2 regions of the Oceanimonas sp. GK1 genome follow, and region 1 is predicted to be linked to the other one. Evidence: predicted binding sites of a transcription regulator. Region 1 holds the regulator's gene; the other holds the start of a gene.
The links. Region 1 encodes LexA, which represses DNA repair genes until DNA is damaged. Its sites were predicted from a motif close to ANCTGTNTNNNNANACAGNT; they were not measured.

Region 1 (4,415 bases):
TGGTGGTATGGCTGGTATTGGGCTTTGCCGATCTGCTGGGGACGCCGGTGGCCAACATGGCTCACCTGGGCGGTGCCCTTATCGGCCTGCTGCAGGCCTGGCTCGATAACCGGCGCCGGGCGGCTTACTGATAGAGAAATTTGGTGAACAGCAGGCGGCGAATCGGGGTTTGCCCGGCTTCCTGCAACAGCAAATCGTTGAGCCGCTGCCGGCCCTCATCGGCCAGGGCGGTACGGGCCGGCAGGGAGCGGATTTCCTGCCGGTTTTTTTCCGCCAGCAGGTCGTTGAGCGCATCCCGCAGCAACGGCATATTGTTTTCCACCAGCGGCAGCTGCTCCGGCCGTTCCAGCATCAGATCCACCGCCACCCGCACATAGCCGAGGTTTTGTCCGGAATGCTGGTAGTTGGTAATAATGTCCGGCGTCATGGTGTAATATATGGGCCCGGCGGGCTCCGCCGCCTCTTCCTGTGCGCTGAGCGGGCCCGAGGCCGCCAGCAGCAGGCAGAAGGCAAGTAACCGAAACATATGAGTCTCCGACAAAGTGAGAGCGGGCATTGTTTAAATATTTGTCGGTCCGGTCAAGTCCATCGGCCGTTTTCTGTATCATGGCCCGAAAAAGCGGTGCTGGTGTTGCCGCCGAAGCAGGACCCAATACCTTGTTATGTCTTTGTCATTTCACCCCACAACCATGACGCCCAGCCTCGACAGTGACTGGCCATGGGGACATTCAGCGCCGGCGTCGCCCCTGTTGTGCGACTGGTTGTATGAACCGGGTTCGCTGACCCAGCGGCTGCGTCGTCACAGCAACGATTTTTGTGTGCGTGTGCTGGCGGAGGCGGTGCTGCGCCCGCTCACGCCGGATCAGGCGGCCCTGCTCCATACCGAACAGGGCTATTGCCGGGAGGTACTGCTGCTGTGTGACGGCGTGCCCTGGGTGTATGCCACCTCGCTGTATTCTTCTGCCACTCAGGCGGCGCTGCCGGCGCTGGGCGGGCTGGGCTCCCGGGCGCTGGGTGAGCTGATGTTCGAAGCGCCGGATCTGCAACGTACGCCGTTTGAGCTGGCGCGGCTCGACTCCAGGGCCTATCACCGTCTGGCGGCACGAGCCGGATTGACGACTGCTGCGCCCGCCACCGGCCCCTGGGCCCGCCGCTCCGCCCTCAGCACCGGCCTGGCCCGGGTGCTGGTGACCGAACTCTTTCTGCCGGCCTCGGCTCCCTATCAGGAAACCGTATCATGACCACGCTGACCTCTCCTTCCCGCCCGCGCTGGCGCGCCTATCTGGCCCTGGCCCGGCTCGACAAGCCCATTGGCACCCTGCTGCTGCTGTGGCCTACCTTGTGGGCACTGTGGATTGCCGCCGGTGGGTTGCCCTCTCCCTGGCTGCTGGTGGTGTTTGTGGCCGGGGTGTTTTCCATGCGCTCCGCCGGCTGCGTGATCAACGACTATGCCGATCGCCATATCGACGGTCACGTCAAGCGCACCCATGCTCGGCCGTTGCCGGCGGGTGAGCTCACCGAGCGTCAGGCGCTGAGCTTTTTTGCCCTGCTGGTGGGCCTTTCCTTTTTACTGGTGCTGACCACCAACGCACTCACCATTGGCCTGGCCTTTGCCGGCCTGTTCTGGGCGGCGCTTTACCCCTTTATGAAGCGCTTTACGCATCTGCCCCAGCTGTTTCTGGGCATCGCCTTCTCCTGGGCCATTCCCATGGCCTTTGCCGCCCAGGCCAACAGCCTGCCCGCCGGGCTCTGGCTGCTGTTTGGCGCCAACCTGACCTGGACCGTGGCCTATGACACCATGTATGCCATGGTGGACAGGGACGACGACCTCAAGATAGGAGTGAAGTCCACCGCCATTCTGTTTGGCCGGCGCGACAAGCTGATCGTCGGCCTGCTGCAGCTGGTTACCCTGCTGCTGCTGGTGGCCGCGGGCCGGGTATTTGAACTGGCCGCGCCCTTTTACTGGGGCCTGCTGGCGGCCGCCGGGCTGTTTGTGTATCAGCAGCGGCTGATCCGCGATCGGGAGCGCATGCCCTGTTTTCGTGCCTTTCTCAACAACAACTACGCCGGCATGGCGGTTTTCGCCGGCCTGGTGCTGGCGCTGTGGTAACCAGGCGGATAGGTGAGCCTGAACAGGGAGGTACTTGCAGCGTGTCGGGAAGTTGCCCCTTTATTCAACCTTCACTATGTCTGCAGACGGGGTGAGGCTTTGGGGCTTGCTCTGGACTCATTACTGGATATACTGACAGTTAACTGTATAAACAGACAGGTTTCATCATGAAGGCCCTTACTCCCCGCCAGTCTCAGGTGCTGGACATCATCAAGGAACACATTCAGCAAACCGGCATGCCCCCCACCCGGGTGGAAATTGCCAAGGTGCTGGGTTTCAAATCCGCCAATGCGGCGGAAGAGCACCTCAAGGCGCTGGCCAAAAAGGGCGTGATTGAAATCATGCCCGGCACCTCCCGGGGCATTCGCCTGGCCGGCGAGGAAGCGGAAGAAGAGCAGGGCCTGCCGCTGGTGGGCAGAGTGGCCGCCGGTGAGCCGATACTGGCCCAGCAGCACATTGAAAGCCATTACCGTCTCGATCCCGGCCTGTTTCACCCCTCGGCGGACTTTCTGCTGCGGGTACAGGGCATGAGCATGAAGAATATCGGCATCATGGACGGCGACCTGCTGGCGGTGCACAAGACCCAGGAGGCCCGCAACGGCCAGGTGGTGGTGGCGCGGCTCGACGACGAAGTGACCGTCAAACGCTTTCAACGCAAGGGCAGCAAGGTCAGCTTGCTTCCCGAGAACGAGGAATTGTCGCCCATCGAGGTGGATCTGCGCACCCAGGAGCTGATTATTGAAGGCCTGGCCGTGGGCGTCATCCGTAACGGCGATTTCTGAAAGAACCCCTTGTTCTGGCAGGCCGGCCCCTTCAGGCTGGCCTGCCAGTCCCCAGTCCCCAGTCCCCAGTCCCCAGTCCCCAGTCCCCAGTCCCCAGTCCCCATTTCTTTATATTTTACATTTCCTTAACTGCTGCTTTACTTAGAGTCAGCCGAATGGAAGGGATGCGGTCGTTCGGCTGATACCGATGCCCAATTCAAGTGCTCCGGTTTACAGGACGAAACGATGGGGGTGCACGTGAAGCCGATTTTGCTGCTGTTGTCCTTGCTGACAACCCTGCCCGTGGGGGCGCAAACCCGCCTCAACATGACCGAAGGGGTCACCGAAATCAGCCAGAAGGTGTATGGCCTGCACATGACCATTCTCACCATCTGTGCGGTGATCGGCCTGCTGGTATTCGGGGTCATGTTCTGGGCCATTATTCACCACCGCAAGTCCAAGGGGGCCCGGGCGGCCCAGTTTCACGAAAGCACCAAAGTTGAAATTCTCTGGACCCTGGTTCCCTTTCTGATCCTGATTGCCATGGCCATTCCCGCCACCAACACCCTGGTGGCGATGGAAGATGCCTCCGAGTCGGATCTGACTGTACAGATCACCGGCTCCCAGTGGAAATGGCATTACCGCTATTTTGACGAAGAGGTGGAGTTTTACAGCCTGCTGGCCACCCTGCCGCAACAAATCAGCGGCCAGGTGGGCAAGGGCGAAAACTACCTGCTGGAAGTGGATTATCCCCTGGTGCTGCCCACGGATCGCAAGGTGCGTTTTCTGATCACCTCCGACGACGTCATTCACTCCTGGTGGGTGCCGGCCTTTGCGGTGAAAAAGGATGCCATCCCCGGCTTTATTAACGAGGCCTGGACCCGCATTGATCAGCCCGGCCTGTATCGCGGCCAGTGCGCCGAGCTGTGCGGCAAGGATCATGGCTTTATGCCCATCGTGGTGGATGCCCGTACCCCCGAGGAGTTTGACGGCTGGCTGGCGCAGATCAAGGCCGAGCAGACCGCCGCCAAAGCCGCCGAGCAGGAACTGTTGGCCATGGACATGAGCATGGACGAGCTGATGAGCCTGGGTGAGCAGGTGTATCAACGGGCCTGTGCCGCCTGTCACCAAGCCAGTGGCGAAGGCATTCCCGGCGCCTTTCCGGGGCTCAAGGGCAGCGAAATGGTGCTGAACGACAGGGCGGCCCATATCGATATCGTGTTGCACGGCAAGGCGGGCACCGCCATGCAGAGCTTTGACAAGCAGCTGGCGCTCAAGGAGCTGGCGGCGGTGATCACCTATGAACGCAATGCCTGGGGCAACGATACCGGGGACCTGGTGCAACCCAGGGACATTCACCAGGCCAGACAGGGACAATAGGGGGCTGTGATGGCACAGATGGATCGCACGGAGACCGCGGACATTCACCTGGTGGAAGATCATCACCACGGCCCTGCCAGGGGCATTGGCCGCTGGCTGTTTACCACCAACCACAAGGACATCGGCACCCTGTATCTGCTGTTCAGCCTGACCATGTTCCTGCT
Region 2 (4,415 bases), 410 kb from region 1:
AATAAAGCTTTCCTGCAACGGGCGGGGCGCGGTTTTCAGCTTGGCCACCCCGTCTTCGGTCAGCACCGCATGCACCTTGCGCTTGTCGGTCTGGCTGCGCTCCCGGCGCACCAGTTGTTTTTGCTCCAGTCGGTCGATAATGGTGGTGGCCGTGGCCTGGCTCATGTTGGTCGCCTGGGCCAGCTTGCGCATGGTGATGTCGCCATGCTCGCTGATGGCCTGCATCAGCAGCAGTTGCGGGCCGGTGAGGCCGGACGCCTTGCTGAGCTGGCGGGAATGGAGATCGATGGCGCGGATGATCTGGCGCAGGGCCACCAGTACCTCTTCATGTTTTTCCACAAGCTACCTGTATCTCTGGTTAACGGGGGCTGGCTGAAATTGCGCGCACCATAACGCAAATCCGGCGGGGTTGAAAGTCCCGCCAGAGTCCGTTGTGCGGTGTGGTGGTCGGTGCCTGGTGACTCGGGGGCAATTGTATGTACAATTGGTATTCACAGCAGGAGGCCCCGTGACCCAGTCGATTCCCCTTTATCAGCAGATCAAGCAGCATATTCTGGCCCGCATCGAGTCGGGGGCGTACCCGTTGCACCAGCAAATTCCCCCCGAGCAGGAGCTGGCCGGGCAGTTTGGTGTAAGCCGCATGACCGCCCACAAGGCCATTCGCGACCTGGTGCAGGAAGGCTATCTGGTGCGCCGGGCCGGGCTGGGGACCTTTGTCACCGAGCCCAAGGCGGAATCCCCCCTGGCCGACATCAACAACATCGCCGATGAGGTGCGAAGCCGGGGTCATGATTACGCCAACAACGTGCTGGTGCTGGAGAGTCGGCGCGCCGATGAGGAAGTGGCCTTGCAGATGGGCATGCGGCTCAACGCAAAAGTGTTTCATTCGGTGCTGGTGCACCTGGAAAACGGCGTGCCTATTCAGGTGGAAGAGCGTTTTGTCAATCCGCAGCTGGCGCCGGGGTATCTGCAGTGTGACTTCAGCCGCCAGACCCCCAACGCTTACCTGATGGCGCAGTGTCCGCTGTCGGACATGGAGCACATTGTCGAGGCCCGGCTGGCGCCAGCCAACATCAGTGACTGGCTGCAGATCCCCTCGGAGCAGCCCTGCCTGCTGGTGACCCGCCGCACCTGGTCGCTGAACCAGCTGGTGAGCTTCGCCCGCCTCTGGCACCCGGGCAACCGCTACAAGTTGCGTTCCACCCTGAAGTTGTAGGGAGCGGGGATCAGGGACTGGGGACCGGAAAATGCATCAGTCGCCTGATCCCAAGTCCCCATTCCCCGGTTTTACCGCCAGCGGGTCAGTTGCAGATCCAGGCTGTGGCTGCCGTCGGTAAGCTGAATTTCCTCTTCCTGCAGGGTGGCAAACAGGTCCATGCTGCGCTGGCACAGCTCCCCCAGTTGCGCCGGCTGGGGCTCGGCCAGATGAAAAATTTCCAGCCGGGGCAGCTGGCCCAGCTCCACCTTGTGCTTGTTCCACCATTCCTCGGCGCTGCGGCCGCCATAGCTGTACACCACCACTTGCTCGGCCCGGGACAGGGCCTGCTTGATGCGCTTGACGCTGGGCTCACCCAGCTCCACCCACAGTACAATGCGGCCGTCGGGGGCCTTTTGCCACAGCTCCGGCTCGTCGTCGGTGCTCAGCCCCTTGGTAAAGCTCAGATCCTCGTCGGCGTGGCGCATAAAGGCCAGCAGCCGCACCATCAGGCGAATGTCGGTTTCGGAAGGATGCTGGGCCACGGTCAGGCTGTGGGCCTGGTAATAGTGGCGGGTCAGATCGCTGATATTGATGCGCACCTTGCGCAGGGTGGCGGTCAGAGCCATGAACGGATTCCGTGTAAAAGCGGACATAGTAGCGGCAAGCGGCGCACCGGGCCAGTCTGCGCCGTACTCGACCACGGACTTTTCGGCACGCTACTCAGCTTTATGTATATACAAATGCCATGTTCGCCTTTCTCATATGTAAAATAATTGTGTGATCCGGATCCTTTATTCCTACTTTGTCTGATTTTTTGGTTGCCAAGGCGGGCATTGTTCTTTTAAATGTATATACAAATAGTGCAGCAAGGAGCCCGTTATGTCAGCACCGGATCGTCTCTGGATCAACGTCACCCTGTTCGACGGTTTGAATACCGCCGCCGAGCCCATGGCGGTGGCGGTGAAAAACGGCCTGATCGAGCGGGTGTGTCCCATGAGTGAGCTGCCGGCCCGCGAGCGTGAGGCCGGTGAGGTGTTCGACGCCGAAGGTCGGCTGCTGACCCCGGGGCTGGTGGACTGCCACACTCACCTGGTCTTTGGCGGCAGCCGGGCCGGCGAATTCGAGGCCCGGCTCGAAGGCCAAAGCTATGAAGCCATCGCCCGCGCCGGCGGCGGCATTCTCAGCACGGTGCGCGCCACCCGCGCGGCCAGCGAGGACGAACTGTTCGCCAGTGCCCTGCCACGTCTTGAGGCACTGATGAGTGAGGGCGTGACCACGGTGGAGATAAAGTCCGGCTACGGCCTGACCGTGGAAGACGAGCTGAAAATGCTGCGGGTGGCCCGCCGACTTGGGTGTGAGCGGCCGGTACGGGTGGTCACCACTTTGCTGGGGGCCCATGCTTTGCCGCCGGAATATAAAGACGATGCCGACGGCTATATCGAGCTGGTGTGCAATCGCATGATACCGGCGGCCGCCGCCGAAGGCCTGGCGGATGCGGTAGACGTGTTCTGCGAGGGTATCGGTTTTTCCGTGGCCCAGTGCCAGCGAGTCTATGCCGCCGCCAAGGCCCATGGTCTGGCCATTAAGGGCCATACCGAGCAGCTTTCCAATCTCGGCGGCAGCGCCGCCGCGGCTCACGCCGGGGCGCTGTCGGTGGATCATATCGAATATCTGGACGAAGCCGGGGTGAAGGCCCTGGCCGAGGCCGGCACCGTCGCCACCCTGCTGCCCGGCGCCTTTTACATGCTGCGCGAAACCAAAGTGCCGCCCATTGAACTGCTGCGCCGTTACGGCGTGCCCATGGCCCTGGCCACCGACGCCAACCCCGGCACCTCACCGATTTTCAGCCTGCGGCTGATGCTGAACATGGCCTGCACCCTGTTCCGGCTGACGCCGCTGGAAGCCCTGAGCGGCGTCACCGCCCACGGCGCCCGGGCGCTCGGACTGCACCAACTGACTGGGCGCATTGCCTCCGGCCTGCGCGCGGATCTGTGCCTGTGGAACACCAGCAACCCGGCGGAGCTGGCCTACAGCGTGGGGCTGCCCACCCTGGCCCGGCGCGTGTTTGCCGGCAACATCCACTGAATTGAAACAACCTGTTGATTACGACACTGAAGAGGGAATTTTCCATGACTCAGCAAACCCCGTCACTGCAAGACCAGCGCCACGATCCCAGCCGCGTCATCAAGGCGCCCACCGGCGTCAACAAAATCTGCAAGAGCTGGCTCACCGAAGCCGCCTACCGCATGCTGCACAACAACCTGCACCCGGACGTGGCCGAGCGCCCCGAGGATCTGGTGGTGTACGGCGGCATCGGTCGTGCCGCCCGCAACTGGCCCTGCTTTGACCGCATTGCCGAGGTGCTGACCCGTCTGGAAGATGACGAAACCCTGCTGATCCAGTCCGGCAAGCCGGTGGGCGTGTTCAAGACCCACGCCGACGCCCCCCGGGTGCTGCTGGCCAACTCCAACCTGGTGCCCCACTGGGCCAACTGGGAGCACTTCAACGAGCTCGATAAAAAGGGCCTGATGATGTACGGCCAGATGACCGCCGGATCCTGGATCTACATCGGCTCTCAAGGCATCGTGCAGGGCACTTACGAGACCTTTGTGGCCATGGCCAAGCAGCACTTTAACGGCGACGCCAAGGGCCGCTGGATCCTCACCGGCGGTCTGGGCGGCATGGGCGGTGCCCAGCCCCTGGCGGCCACCATGGCCGGCTTCAGCTGTATTGCGGTGGAATGCGATGAAACCCGTATCGACTTCCGTCTGCGTACCCGCTATGTGGACAAAAAGGCCTACAGCCTGGATGAAGCGCTGGGCATCATTGACGAAGCCAAGGCCCGGGGCGAGGCGGTGTCCGTGGGCCTGCTCGGCAACTGTGCCGATATCTTCCCGGAAATCGTGGCGCGCGGCATAGTGCCCGACGTGACCACGGATCAGACCAGCGCCCACGATCCCCTGAACGGCTACCTGCCCAAGGGCTGGACCATGGACTACGCCGCCGAAATGCGCCGCAAGGATGAAGCCGCCGTGGTGGACGCCGCCAAGGAGTCGATGGCCATTCAGGTGCGCGCCATGCTGGCGCTGCAGGAGCGGGGCTCGGCCACCACCGACTATGGCAACAACATTCGTCAGATGGCCAAGGAAAAGGGGGTCGAGAACGCCTTTGACTTCCCCGGCTTTGTGCCGGCCTATATTCGCCCGCTGTTCTGCCA

Region 2: a site for LexA is predicted at 1,921-1,940, ahead of hutI (imidazolonepropionase). Genes of this name have one in related genera too.

Annotation. Positions count from the first base shown of each region.
Region 1 covers NC_016745.1:702,986-707,400, forward strand. Annotated here, with positions in the region: gene glpG (rhomboid family intramembrane serine protease GlpG) at 1-131, shown strand, start outside; gene GU3_RS03355 (flagellar basal body-associated FliL family protein) at 125-526, opposite strand; gene GU3_RS03360 (chorismate lyase) at 663-1,241, shown strand; gene ubiA (4-hydroxybenzoate octaprenyltransferase) at 1,238-2,110, shown strand; gene lexA (transcriptional repressor LexA) at 2,278-2,892, shown strand; gene coxB (cytochrome c oxidase subunit II) at 3,130-4,251, shown strand; gene ctaD (cytochrome c oxidase subunit I) at 4,270-4,415, shown strand, end outside.
Region 2 covers NC_016745.1:1,112,721-1,117,135, forward strand. Annotated here, with positions in the region: gene GU3_RS05305 (MarR family winged helix-turn-helix transcriptional regulator) at 1-339, opposite strand, end outside; gene hutC (histidine utilization repressor) at 509-1,216, shown strand; gene GU3_RS05315 (YaeQ family protein) at 1,288-1,824, opposite strand; gene hutI (imidazolonepropionase) at 2,078-3,283, shown strand; gene hutU (urocanate hydratase) at 3,328-4,415, shown strand, end outside.